Regions from separate parts of the Pseudohongiella sp. genome, predicted to be linked through region 3. Evidence: predicted binding sites of a transcription regulator. Region 3 holds the regulator's gene; each other region holds the start of a gene.
What was found. The regulator FliA, encoded in region 3, starts transcription of late flagellar genes. The targets are predictions, from matches to a motif close to CTAAAGTTTNNNNNNNNNNNGCCGNTAA.

Region 1 (4,217 bases), on a different contig from region 3:
TCAACGCTGGCATCGGCGGCCTGCAGGCATCGCTGCACTGCATTCTGGCTCCGTCCCATGGCGTCGTGTGCGGACTCCGAGGCGCCCTGCAGGCGTTCAATAAACCGTTCGATCTCGGCGGTGGATTGTGCGGTGCGTTTTGACAGGTTACGTACTTCATCGGCAACCACCGCAAAGCCGCGGCCGTGATCACCGGCGCGGGCTGCTTCAATGGCCGCGTTCAGAGCCAGCAGGTTGGTCTGCTCGGCAACACCTTTAATGACGTCGACCACCTGATAAATGTCGGCCGCCAGTTTGGCGGTGCCCGATACCGCTTCGCCGGTGAGCGCGATATCCTTGTTCAGCGCCGTAATCTCCTGCTTGATGTTCTGCATGGCGCGGTTACCCTGCGTCGAATGGTCGTCGGCATTGCGGGCAGCCGAGGCGGCCTGTTCGGCGTTGCGGGCAACTTCGGAGGTGGCCGTGCTCATTTCACGCATGGCCTGCACCATGTAGTCGCTTTCACTGGCCTGACGTTCGGCGCTGGCACTGACCTGTGATGACTTCTCCGTCAGTGCTCCGCCCATATCACGCAGGCTGTTGAGCTTCTGGTTGATGCCAACCACCAATGATTCCAGTTGATCCACAAAACCGTTAAAAGCTTCTGCGACCGGAGTGTCAAGGTCGACGCGGAAAGACAGGTCAACGCCCTGGCCCGACTGCGACATCCGGCCGGTGGCATGGGCGATGGACTCGCTTTCCAGCGCGTCGCGACAGGCCAGCACGGCCAGATAAATCAGCACACCGGCTTCGGCGATAACATAACCGGCATGGACAAAAATCATGCTCCACATGGCATGTTCAGTCACCCAGACGCCAAAACCATTGATCTGCAAATAAAAGAACAGAAAGTGGTGAATGGCAATGGTGACGGTGGCAACCACGATCGGGAGCCAGTCACGGTAATAGATTAACAGCGCCAGTAGCACAAAAATGGAGAAGTGCATTTCGATAGTGCCGTGACTTTGATGGATGTGAAGCGCGGACATCACCATGAATGACACTGCCATCAGGCACCGGTACAGCCGTGTGCCACGGATGGTCTGCAGCAGTGCTGCCATGGTCGCCAGGGTGCCACCCCCAATAATCAGGGCGCTGCCCCAGGTCCCGTGCCAGGGCGCGAGCGCCAGAGCATAGAGCAAACAAACGCCAAGCACGCCGGTCATGATGACATCGGCACGTTTGTGATGTTCGGAAGACTGACCAGCCTGCGTAAACATATTCATGAATGATGGCTCAATAAAAAAGAAGGGTATCTCTGTTTATCGGCACTGCTGATGGCAGCTTGATGCGTCGAGCATTGGTTGCAGATAAAAATTCAATGAATATACGTCGCGGGGCAACTTTCGGTTCAGCCGACCCGGATGTAATGGCACTGTCATAATAAAGTTGTTAAATATGCTTCCGTTTCAGGAATGGCATTCCCGTACTGTAGAGGTAGCACCATGACAAACCAAAAGCCGGATAATCCCGAACGTCGATTCATGCTTAAAAGTAGCGCCATGGCCGTTGCCTTTGCCGCATCGCCGGCGGTCAATGCGCTGCAATCGATGGCCACTCAGCAGCGCAGCGGTCGGCCACTGGGCTCGTCATTGGCCGACAGCCCTTACGGCCCGGTGCGCCCGGTGGCAGACAGCATCACGGGTCTGGAGCTACTGCAACTGCCGGAAGGCTTCAACTACGCTACTCTGTCCTGGACCGGCGATACCATGAGCAATGGCCAGTCCGTGCCTGCCCGATCTGACGGTATGGGTGTGGTAGCCGAGCGCGGCGACGAAATCATCCTGATCAGAAATCACGAGGTGGGCGCGGGTCCGCTGATCAATGCCCTGGGACTCTACGATGAGGCGCTGGCGGCAGATGGGCAGAACGTTGGCGGCGGCAATACCACCGTGCATTTTTCGCGCAGTCAGCGTCGTGAAATTCGCACTGTGCCCAGCCTGGGTGGCACCATGGTCAACTGCGCGGGTGGCGTCACTCCCTGGGGTACCTGGCTGTCCTGCGAAGAGACCGTCGCTGACAACACCGCGACAGGCGGTCGCAAACACGGTTATGTCTTCGAGGTCACCGTTGAGCCCGAACATACCAGTGCCCAGCCCATTGTGGACATGGGACGCTTTGATCATGAGGCGGCGGCCGTTGATCCCGCTACCAGTTACGTCTACATGACAGAAGACAATCGCAACCGTTCGTGTATTTATCGTTACCTGCCGGTAGACACCAGTCAACAACCGGGCTCTCTTGAGCAAGGTGGTCGTCTGCAGGCAGCCAGAGTCGTCGGCGTGCAACGCGCGGATATGCTGATACCGGAACTGGGTGAAGAAGTGGAAATCGAATGGGTTGATATTGCTGATCCGGATATGGCGCCCGAAGGTGAGGCCAGCGGCCCCTACCTGCAGGCTCGCGAAGCAGGCGCGTTGAGTCTCAGCCGTGGTGAGGGTATCTGGTATTCGGAAGGACTGTTTTACATTGTTGATACCAGTGCCGGACGCAACGAGCAAGGTAATGCCGGATACGGCGATGGCGCGGTCTGGATGCTTGATCCGGCCAGCAACCGCATGCGCTGTCTGTTTGCCTCTACCGACGCGAAGATGGCCAATAATCCGGACAATGTCACCGTCAGTCCCCGCGGTGGTGTGGTGATGTGTGAGGACGGCGGCGGTGTCGAAGACGAGTTCGGCTTTGGTGAACGTTTGATGGGCCTGAAGACCAACGGCGAGTCATTCATTTTTGCCAAGAACAATATCGTGCTCAGCGAAGCCGACATCTCCCGCTCGGGTAAGCAATGTGAGCCCGGTGACTACCGGGGGGCTGAGCTCGCGGGTGCGTGTTTTGATCCCAGCGGTGAGTTTCTGTTTGTGAACATAATGGGGCCGGGTATTACGTTTGCCGTATGGGGTCCCTGGGAACGGGGTCCATTTTAAAAAGCTACCTCGTCCTGCTCCTGGCGGCGTTTGCCGGCCAGGATGCCGGGCAGGGCGTAGTTGCCTTCGTGGCAGGCGTATTCGTAAATGCGTTCGCCTGCCGGGCGGGCGTGCAGCACCATCTCTGCGGTCCAGGGTTGTGTGTAGGCCACCGGGTCGTTCATGGTGAAGCTGTAGACAATCTCCTCTGCTGAGACCATGCGCAGTCGTTCGGTCACTTCCAGCCCCGGCCCCGAGCCATAGTGTGATTGCTGTGGGTGCATATTGCGGGTGGTTACCACCAGGGTATCTCCTTCCCAGCGCCCCACCGAGTCGCCCATCCACTTATGCACGTCCGGGGGCAGGTGCGCGCCGTGCAGGCGGATGATACGCGCATCATGCATCATTTCCGCCATGATCATCACGTAGTTTTCCGTCTGCACAATCTGGTAATTGTTGTTGTAGATGATGGGCATCATGGGTGGCCCGGCGCTGGAGTTGGAGGTGCGGAAGTCGTAGAACAACAGACAGCGTTCGCCTATTGTTGCCATTTCCGGGCCCAGAAAGGCGTCGTCGCCGTGCAGGTCTCGCCAGTGTTCCATCAGGTTCTGTTCCGGCGCACCCTCGCGGAAAGGAATCTGCCCGTCAGGTGGATCAATGATCATTGAGGTGCGGTATTCGCCATCAATCTGCACAACCTGTGTGCCGCGGTCCAGCCAGAAGGTATTGTAGGCCGCTGCGGTATTGCCATCGGTGGGGGGCGGCCGGTTCGGGTCGCTGGGGGCAAATGACTGTTGTTCGCGCTGCTGTGCGCTCTGCTGCAGCGTCAACGCTTCTTCGGCACTCATGACGCGTTGCTCGCCCAGGCGCGCCGGACGTTGCAGGGGCGTTTGTGTGCCATTGCTCCAGATACCCTGCAGATCGGGCTGTCCGGAAGCGGTGCGGGGTATGTCCTGAGCAGACACAGCAGCACTGAGGCCCGCCAGCATAAGCAAAACCAGGAGTTGTTGGTGTCGGCGGATGCTCTTGTTTTTGTTGATTGTCAGCATGGTGTCACCTGCCTCTGAAGTGAGTTGGCTTTCCTTCTGTTTCAGATCCACTGTTACTGGCCACTATAGCTGAAATCAAGACCATTGACTTGTCGGCGCGATACGTGGAAATTATTTTACGCATCGTATTGACAATCATTCCTATTCGCGTTTATTCTGCAGCCTGTCTTGAGCAATGAATTCCAGTGAGGCTGCCCGAATGTACGTTTGCATATGCCGCCAGATA
Region 2 (4,217 bases), on a different contig from region 3:
TCTGCCATTGCTCGTGTACGCGCCACTGGCGCTGTCGGCGGCAGGAGGCTGGCTGACCGGGCGTTACCATGAAAAACGGAGCCGCTTTGTGGTAGGGGCGATACCGGTCACCGGACTCATCGGCACCCTGCTGCTGTTTGTTGGCATCGGTTCACAGGGCTTCAATCAGCAACTGCAGGCATACTTCGGCGTCGGCGTGCTCTCCAACAAGATGGCCGGCTGGCAGCCGTTGATGAACCATCTGAAGGCGCTGCAGGAAAGATATGACATACCTGCAGACGGTGTTGTCGTCACTGACAATTATTACACCAGTGCACAAATTGAATTTGCCATCGATGACGCCCGGACCTACACCATAGACCAGGACAAAACAGTTCGTGACGGGCGTTACGCGCAATATGCAATATGGCAAAAAGACGAAGCCGGGCTGCGCCAGTTGCCCGGTGAACAGGCTGTTTTTATCACCGAAGACAGTGCCTTGAGTGTCGATGAAAAACTCGCAGTCATGGACAGAGCCTGCAGTCTGTTCAGCGAACTGACCTTGCTGGATCAATTTTTTCTGTACCAGGGCGACAAGATATTCAGCTTCTATCTTGGCAGCAACATACAGGCTGATGCCACAGCGGCGGCCACGACTTGCCCCAGGCCCGGCCACATCTGGCTGGACCAGCCTGTTGATGGCGAAACCGTCAGTGGTCAGATTGTTGTGAGCGGGTGGGCAGTCAATAACAACGTGGGGGTCAGCAGAATACGGATACTGCTGAACGGTGAAGTGGTCGGTGAAACCCGCCGCTCGGTGGAGCGCCATGACGTGGTCGACATCCGCCAGGCACACAGTGATCCCAGCGCACCCATGGTCGGTTTTGAGTTAATGCTGGATACCCGGGATTTTGCTGATGGTCGCTATCAGCTGGCGCTGGAAGTGGTCAGCGGCGCCGGTGAAAGACAGCGCGGCTACGCGCGACGGGTCACGATAACAAATGAGGCCCGGTAAAAGGCCTCACTGACTCGCCGTCGACGCGCGAAAAACTGCCTCAGCGGCGAACGCCATCTCCCAGTTTGAATTGATTGACCAGGCCATCCAGAGCACTCAACAACATATCGATTTCTTCGTGGTACTGTTTGCACTTCAGATAATCTTCGGTATTCAGACGGCCGTCAGCGGCGATTTTCACGCTGCTTTTGGCGATCCCGTCCGTCACCTCGGACTGCTGTTTTACCGCACTGGCAATGTCCTGGCTGCGTTCCGAAATCAACAATACCGAGGCCAGAACAGACTCCAATAGTTCATTGGCGGAGTTTGCCGATCCCACGCACTCCTTGGACAGATTGACACCCTGATCCATGGCGGTAACGATTTGCACCGTGTTGTCCTGCAGGTTCTGGATAATGGTATTTATCTCCAGTGTGGATGCCTGGGTTTTTTGTGCCAGGCTGCGCACCTCATCGGCAACAACCGCAAAACCGCGTCCCTGCTCACCCGCTCTGGCGGCTTCGATGGCGGCGTTCAACGCCAGCAGATTGGTTTGCTCGGCGATGCCCTCAATGACCTCCAGTACGGAATGGACTTTTTCATTGTGATCTCGCATGTCGTGAACTTTCAGCTGGATTGATGTCAGTGAACCAGACAGTTTTTCCACGGAAGAGCGCGTATTGGAGACCGCAGCGGTCGCTTTTTGGGTTGCGCCGTTGGCCTCATTGGCAGCGGCAACACTGGTCTGGGCACCTTCGGCAACATCTGCCAGGGATGACGACAGCTCAGTTGTGGATGACGCCAGCAGCTCGGTCTCCTCCAGCTGCGATGCTGATCGACCGGCTGTGCGCTGGATCATGTCGGAAAACTGCGCGGACTTGCCAGTCACTTCGGCATTGGTGGACAACACCTGTCGGATGATGTCAGCCAGTTTGCCGACAAAGGTATTGAAGCTTGCGCCCAGTTGAGACAGCTCATCATTGCCATCGTCCGTCAAACGGCGGCTGAGATCGCCCGACCCTTGCGCGATGTCCTGCATGTAGGCCTGAGCCGTGCTCAGAGGCTGGGTAATCGACGCCGACAGGAAGTAGGCGATGGCCACGAGCACAAGCAGAATGACCAGAATGATAGCCGCTGAGCTCATCGCCCAGGCATTGAACTCGGCACGAATGTCATCCTCGTAGAGACCGTGAATAATAACCCAGCCCCAGGGTTCAAACAGCTCGGCATACACAGTCTTCACTTCCGCCTCAGGATGCGCCAGAGGATCGTCGGTGAAGGTGAGGAATCGATATCCGAACAAGGGATCCGGAAAATACAGGTACTCCGCAAAACCGGTGTAGTCGCTGCCGGTGTAGCGCTCGATAATCTCGGTCATGGTCGGCGTCGGATCACGGTACCCCAGGTCCCGCATGCGTTCTTCCGGCGTGGTACTGGCGTTCTGCATGGCCTGCCTGACCTGTGCGTCGGTATCAAGTGCGCTGTCGACATTGCGCAACGGGTGGGCCAGGATTTGTCCAAGCCGATGGTACAGGAGCAGGTAATTGCGCTCATCGACCATGGTGTTGTTAATCATGAAGCGCCCCAGGCGCTTGGCCTCGGATTCAGCCAGGGTGCCGGCACGAATCTGATCATCAAGCCCGCTCAGCGCCTCGTGGATCATCTGTACCTGATTGACGCTGCCTTCACGCAGCTGGTCCATGAAACGCTCACGCGCCTGCAAAAGCAACGTCACGCTCAAACCAATAATAGCTATCACGCTGATGAAAACAATGAGCCCGATACGGGTGCGAATGGTAAATTTGCTGAACATGACGGGTCCCTGCTCTGAATTACATTGCCCTGCCGCTGTGGCAGATATGATCTTATTATGCATTAGCTAACGGCAGTGACTGGCGAAACATTAGCCTTGCGTTCAGCGCTATATGCTTGAAAACCGCCGTCGACTGATTTAGCCTGAAGCTCTCTGGAGGCATCCCGCAAAAATGACGCTGAATCCGCTGGACTTCACATTCGCACCTTTTAGCGACACACCCGACCTCAGAATGTTCTGGGACGGACATGGTTGCCTGCAGATATTCGATTCATTGTTGCTCGCTCTGGTCAACGGTGCACCGCTGCAAACCGTTATTGCCGAGCCCGGACTGGGCAAAACCGTGCTTTGCCGCAAACTGTTGAACAGCCTTCGATCCCACAAAAGCCGATACCGTCCCTTATACTTGCCCTATCCGCACCTGGACCTGGACTCGGACCTGGACCAGATGCTTGGCGAAGACCTGCTCACGCAGGAAGCCCCGGATCAGCGCCGTACCGTTCTGCTGGTCGACGAAGCACAGGCCTTGCCCGAAAAATTTCTGCTTCGCCTGATCGACTGGCTGTCTCCGCCGGAAGCCGGTCGGCAGGGAATGCAAGCGGTACTGTTCGCACAACCGGAGCTGGAGGAGCGATTGCAGGGTATTGCCTTGCGACCTCTCGCGGATCTGGCAGGCAACAGCTTCAAAATCCACCCGTTTGATCGAAAGCAGATCCGGAGCTACCTGAGCGAACGCATTGTTCGCGCCGGAGCCGACCCTGAAACGCTGCTCACCGAACGCATCATTGATACCGTCTGGCAGGCCAGTAACGGAATACCACGGCTGGCCAATACCATCATGCGCAAGGCATTGCTTGCCGCCCGTCATGACGGCTCCGAAACGCTGCAACACCATCATGTTCTGTCCGCAACCGCAAGCACGGATGTCACCGTGTCATAAGCGTCGTCCTGCTATATAATCCGGCTTCCGCCAGATTGTTAGCGATGGAGAATCGGGATGCCGGAAAATATTTGGGAACAACTGCAGGAAGAAGCCCGCGAGCTTATCGGCCGTGAACCTCTGATGGCGAGCTATGTTTACGCGTGTGTGTTGAATCACAAAAGCCTGAGCTCGGCACTCAGTTACCTGTTGGCGCACAAACTGGCCAATTACGTGATGTCAGCAGTCGCCATCCGCGAACTGGTGGACACCGCGTTTAAAGAGTCGCCTGCTATCGTTGATTATGCTGCCTGTGACATCCAGGCGGTGTACGATCGTGACGCGGCTACCAGCGCATTTCTGCCCGTCATCCTGTATCTGAAAGGTTACCAGTCCATTCAGGTGCACCGCGTGGCGCATTTCCTGTGGAACAAAGGCAGACGCGACCTGGCGCTGTATCTGCAAAGCCGCAACTCGGAAGTATTCGGCGTTGATATTCATCCGGCCTGCGT
Region 3 (4,217 bases):
CAGAATCTCTTCGTCATCAAAAAAACTCATGTCACTGTTCCTCTCCGAGTCACGTTCATCAGCCTCGGGCTGTTGCGTGAGTCAAAAACCAAGGCTGGACAATAAATCATCCACATCATCCTGGCCTGACACCACGTCCTGATTGTTCTGCTGGTTGATTTGCGGCCCTTCGGCGCGAATGCGTTGTTTCTCATCACGTACAGCCTTGTGCTCGCTGTCTTCGGATTTAATGCCAGCGACTTCTTCAACATTGCTCGCCAGCTTGACCAGACGCACCAGGCTTTGTTCAACGTCACTGACCAGTTCGATAACCCGTTTGATCACCTGCCCGCTCAGATCCTGGTAACCCTGAGCCATCAGGATATCGGTCAGCCTGGTATGAATACCCTGCCCGTCGCCACTGATCCGCTGCAGCAGCTGCTCGATACGCTGGAACAAGGGATTTGAATCGTCATTTACCGTGTTCCCCTGAGCCAGAAAGGACTGCCACTCCCGGTGGATGGCTTCACTCTCGTCCACCAGCTTTTGCACCATCGGTGCCGCCTCGTCAACACGATCCATCGTCTGGTTGGCTGCATCTTCGGTCATGGCAATGACGTAGTTCAGGCGGCTGCGCGCATCCACCATCTCCGAGAGCTCGTGCTTGACCTCGGCATTGTTCTGCAGGCCGATTTCCAGATGAAAATCGCGTAGCGCGTTGTGCAACGCCCGGGTCAGACGACCAACCTCAAAATACAGCGTTTCGTCGCGAGCATGGTTTATCTGGTGGATAAGATCCGCAGCCGCCACCATGTCATCGCTCTGCAGGGCCTCCAGCAATGCCTGCTTGCGAGCGAGCAAGGCATCGGTAAAGCTCTTTGCTCCCGCCGCAGCAAGCGCCGCAGTGTCAGCATCTGATCCGGTCGTGCTGGCCTTGCCCAAACCGTTTTTCTTGTTGTCTGCCATAGGATTTTCCTTTCAGCGATTAGCGTCGATGCGTTCAAAGATCTTTTCGATCTTTTCCTGCAGTGCCGCTGCCGTGAAAGGCTTGACCACATATCCATTCACACCGGCCTGCGCCGCTGCGATAATCTGGTCTCTCTTTGCCTCTGCCGTCACCATCAGAATCGGCAGCGTTTTCAGCTTTTCGCTCGCTCGGCAGGCCTTAAGCAGATCGATACCGGTCATGCCCGGCATATTCCAGTCCGTAATAAGAAAATCGAATTGGCCGTTTTCCAGCATCGGCAAGGCGGAACTACCGTCATCTGCCTCAGCGGTGTTGGTAAACCCCAGATCCCGCAACAGATTCTTGATAATCCGACGCATTGTTGAGAAATCATCAACAATGAGAATTTTCATGTTCTTGTCCAAAGCCGCCTCCACGTCATGTGCTCATACTGGGGATGTGCGCCACCCGGCACGGTATCTCCCTAGCAGGTTATCGCTTGAAAGGTGAAAAAATTTAGCTGAAATCAGGAAATAAATTCAGATGGTGAGCATTATAGCCCAATGTGAGCGCTTGTTGTGGGCGCTGCGAGCTGGACTCAGCGCCAGTCCTGCAGCCGGGAACGTAAGCGCAATGCGGCCTGGCTGTGTATCTGACTGATGCGTGACTCGCTGACACCCAGCACTTCGCCAATCTCTTTCAGGTTGAGTTCCTCATCGTAATAAAGCGCCAATACGAGCTTTTCACGCTCCGGCAGGCCTTCGATGGCCTCTGCCAGATGCGCGCGGAAATCATCGTCCTGAATTTCGTCAGCCGGGCCGGAAATCTCACCGGACGCACTCTCCAGCGCTGAATCATCGCCACCTTCTGTCAAATCATCAAAGCTGAACAGACGACTGCCCGATGCATCCTGCAAGATGGTGTAGTAGGTTTCCAGGTCGATACCGAGTTCTTCGGCGACCTCATGATCCTTGGCATCGCTGCCGGAACGCATCTCAACAGATTTAACGGCGGCTGCAACTTCGCGGGACTTGCGGTGGACGGAACGCGGCGCCCAGTCTCCCCGGCGAATTTCGTCAAGCATGGCACCGCGTATGCGAATCCCGGCATAGGTTTCAAAGCTGGCGCCTTTGGATACATCATATTTGCGCGCCGCCTCCAGTAAACCGATCATGCCGGACTGAATCAGGTCATCCAGTTGCACGCTGGAAGGCATGCGCATCAGCAAATGATGGGCAATCCGCTTCACCAGCGGCGCATGCTGAACGACCAGATCGTTCATGCTGTCTGTTTGCACGTCCTGGTACAATGAGGCACCTGTTGATGCTGTCATAAACATCCCCGTTGTGTCCTGTTCAGGACATGCCCTGCACGAGTCGCTCGACAAAAAACTCCATCTGCCCGGTGGCTTCGGTTCTTACCGGCCACTGGCTGACCTCTTTCGCCAGCCGTCTGTAAGCGCCCGCGGCCTTGCTGCCCGGATAGGCATCAAGTGTTGGCCGTTGCCGCTGCACAGCTTTACGCAAGGTTTCATCATAAGGTATGTCGCCCGCATAACGCAGATTTACATCCAGAAACCGGCCCGCAACACCCGCAAACCGGTTGAACATATTCTTCCCTTCATCCGGGGACCGCGTCATATTGGCCACAATTCTGAAGTCCTGTAGCTGGCAGTCGCGATGCAGGAGCTTGATCAGGGCGTAGGCATCGGTCATCGACGAAGGTTCGTCACAGACCACGACCAATACTTCCTGCGCAGCACGGACAAAGCTGACAACTGAATCTGAAATACCGGCAGCGGTATCAATGACCAGAACATCAAGTTCGTCAGCCAGCTCACTGAATGCGTGCACAATGCCCGCATGCTGACTGGGCCCCATGGTGACCAGAGACTGCACGCCAGATGAAGCCGGTATGACGTTGATACCGTGCGACGCCACCATGATGTCACGCAATTCGCACTCACCTGACAAGACATCGGCAATGGTGCGCTGGGCTTTGATGCCCAGCAGAATATCGACGTTTGCCAGACCGAGATCGGCGTCCATCAGCACAACCCGTTTGTCCAGCTGTGCCAATGCCAGGCTGAGGTTGACCGATATACTGGTTTTGCCCACGCCACCTTTACCGCCGGTTACCGCAAGCACTTGAATGGGATGCATCCCCTGTTCTCTCCCCAACTGTCTGTATCCGGCCAATGCCGGTTTACCGCTAATTCAGACCTGCAACGCGCAGCTCTGCCGGTGACCGACTACCGTATTCGGTCATCAGCCGTTCCTTTTCCACCGGCACCGACGCTTGCTGCCGACCCAGCGCTACTGCGCGCTTGACCAGCGACTGTGCCTGCGCCAGAGCGATATCATCAGGAATCGCCTGACCGAAGGTTTCATAAACGACAGGCAAATCGCGCTCTATTGTCAAAGCCAGGGCTTCACCGAGCACACATGCCTCATCCAGATGAGTGAGAATACACGCAGAAACATTCGCAGTCGAACAGGTTTTCCAGGAAGCGCGCAAAACCTGCGCCTGACTGGTCGCCGGCAACACCAGCCACTTGTTGACCTGAGGCTGATCGCGCAACAAATTCAACTGCCGCTGCTGCTCTGGATGGTGCGACGGCAAACCGGCGGTATCGACCAGAACCAGCTGTTTATGCCCCAGACTGTCCAGCGTTTCGTCCAGCGAGTGCTGATTATCCACAATCCTCACGTTCACGCCCAGAATTCGCCCCAGGGTTCGCAACTGCTCATGAGCGGCGAGGCGAAAGCTGTCTGTCGTCACCAGCGCAACATCCTGAGCGCCATGCTGCAAGACATAACGGGTCGCCAGCTTGGCAATGGTAGTGGTTTTGCCGGCACCGGTCGGCCCGAGAAAGGCAAATACACCACCTTGCTCGATCGGGTCATGATCCAGCACGGGCAGAGCTTTGACCAGACTGCCCAGCACCTGCTTCCAGACCTGGTCCAGGGTTTTGCCCGGCTTGACTGTACTTAACAATTGACGGCTGAGGAAGCCGGGCACACCCATTGCCGACAGACGCTCCCAGATGACTGCCTGCAAGGGCGACTGACTGCTGAACTGTTCCCAGCCCAGACCGTTGAGTCGTTGCTGCAGCAAGGTCCTGATACTGTGGAGTTCATTGCGCATAGCGCCCATCTCTGCCTTGCTGACTGTCGGCAAAGGTGCCGGCGCAGCAGACTCCTTTTTCATCACCGGGGCCGGGCTTAGTGTCGCGATAACCTCAACCCCACCGGTTGCCAGACTGCGCGTTGACAAAATGGCAGCGTCATCG

Region 1: the regulator FliA is predicted to act here: its motif matches at 1,302-1,329, upstream of WD071_RS15640 (methyl-accepting chemotaxis protein).
Region 2: the regulator FliA is predicted to act here: its motif matches at 2,853-2,880, upstream of WD071_RS09720 (methyl-accepting chemotaxis protein).

What each region holds. Positions count from the first base shown of each region.
Region 1 covers NZ_JBBDNQ010000042.1:123,477-127,693, forward strand. Annotated here, with positions in the region: gene WD071_RS15640 (methyl-accepting chemotaxis protein) at 1-1,265, opposite strand, end outside; gene WD071_RS15645 (PhoX family phosphatase) at 1,485-2,963, shown strand; gene WD071_RS15650 (hypothetical protein) at 2,960-3,991, opposite strand; gene WD071_RS15655 ((2Fe-2S)-binding protein) at 4,191-4,217, shown strand, end outside.
Region 2 covers NZ_JBBDNQ010000028.1:8,277-12,493, reverse strand. Annotated here, with positions in the region: gene WD071_RS09725 (glycosyltransferase family 39 protein) at 1-994, shown strand, start outside; gene WD071_RS09720 (methyl-accepting chemotaxis protein) at 1,035-2,786, opposite strand; gene WD071_RS09715 (ExeA family protein) at 2,959-3,726, shown strand; gene cysE (serine O-acetyltransferase) at 3,784-4,217, shown strand, end outside.
Region 3 covers NZ_JBBDNQ010000006.1:239,676-243,892, reverse strand. Annotated here, with positions in the region: gene WD071_RS01225 (chemotaxis protein CheW) at 1-30, opposite strand, end outside; gene WD071_RS01220 (protein phosphatase CheZ) at 82-945, opposite strand; gene WD071_RS01215 (chemotaxis response regulator CheY) at 958-1,338, opposite strand; gene WD071_RS01210 (RNA polymerase sigma factor FliA) at 1,524-2,258, opposite strand; gene WD071_RS01205 (MinD/ParA family protein) at 2,281-3,087, opposite strand; gene flhF (flagellar biosynthesis protein FlhF) at 3,137-4,217, opposite strand, start outside.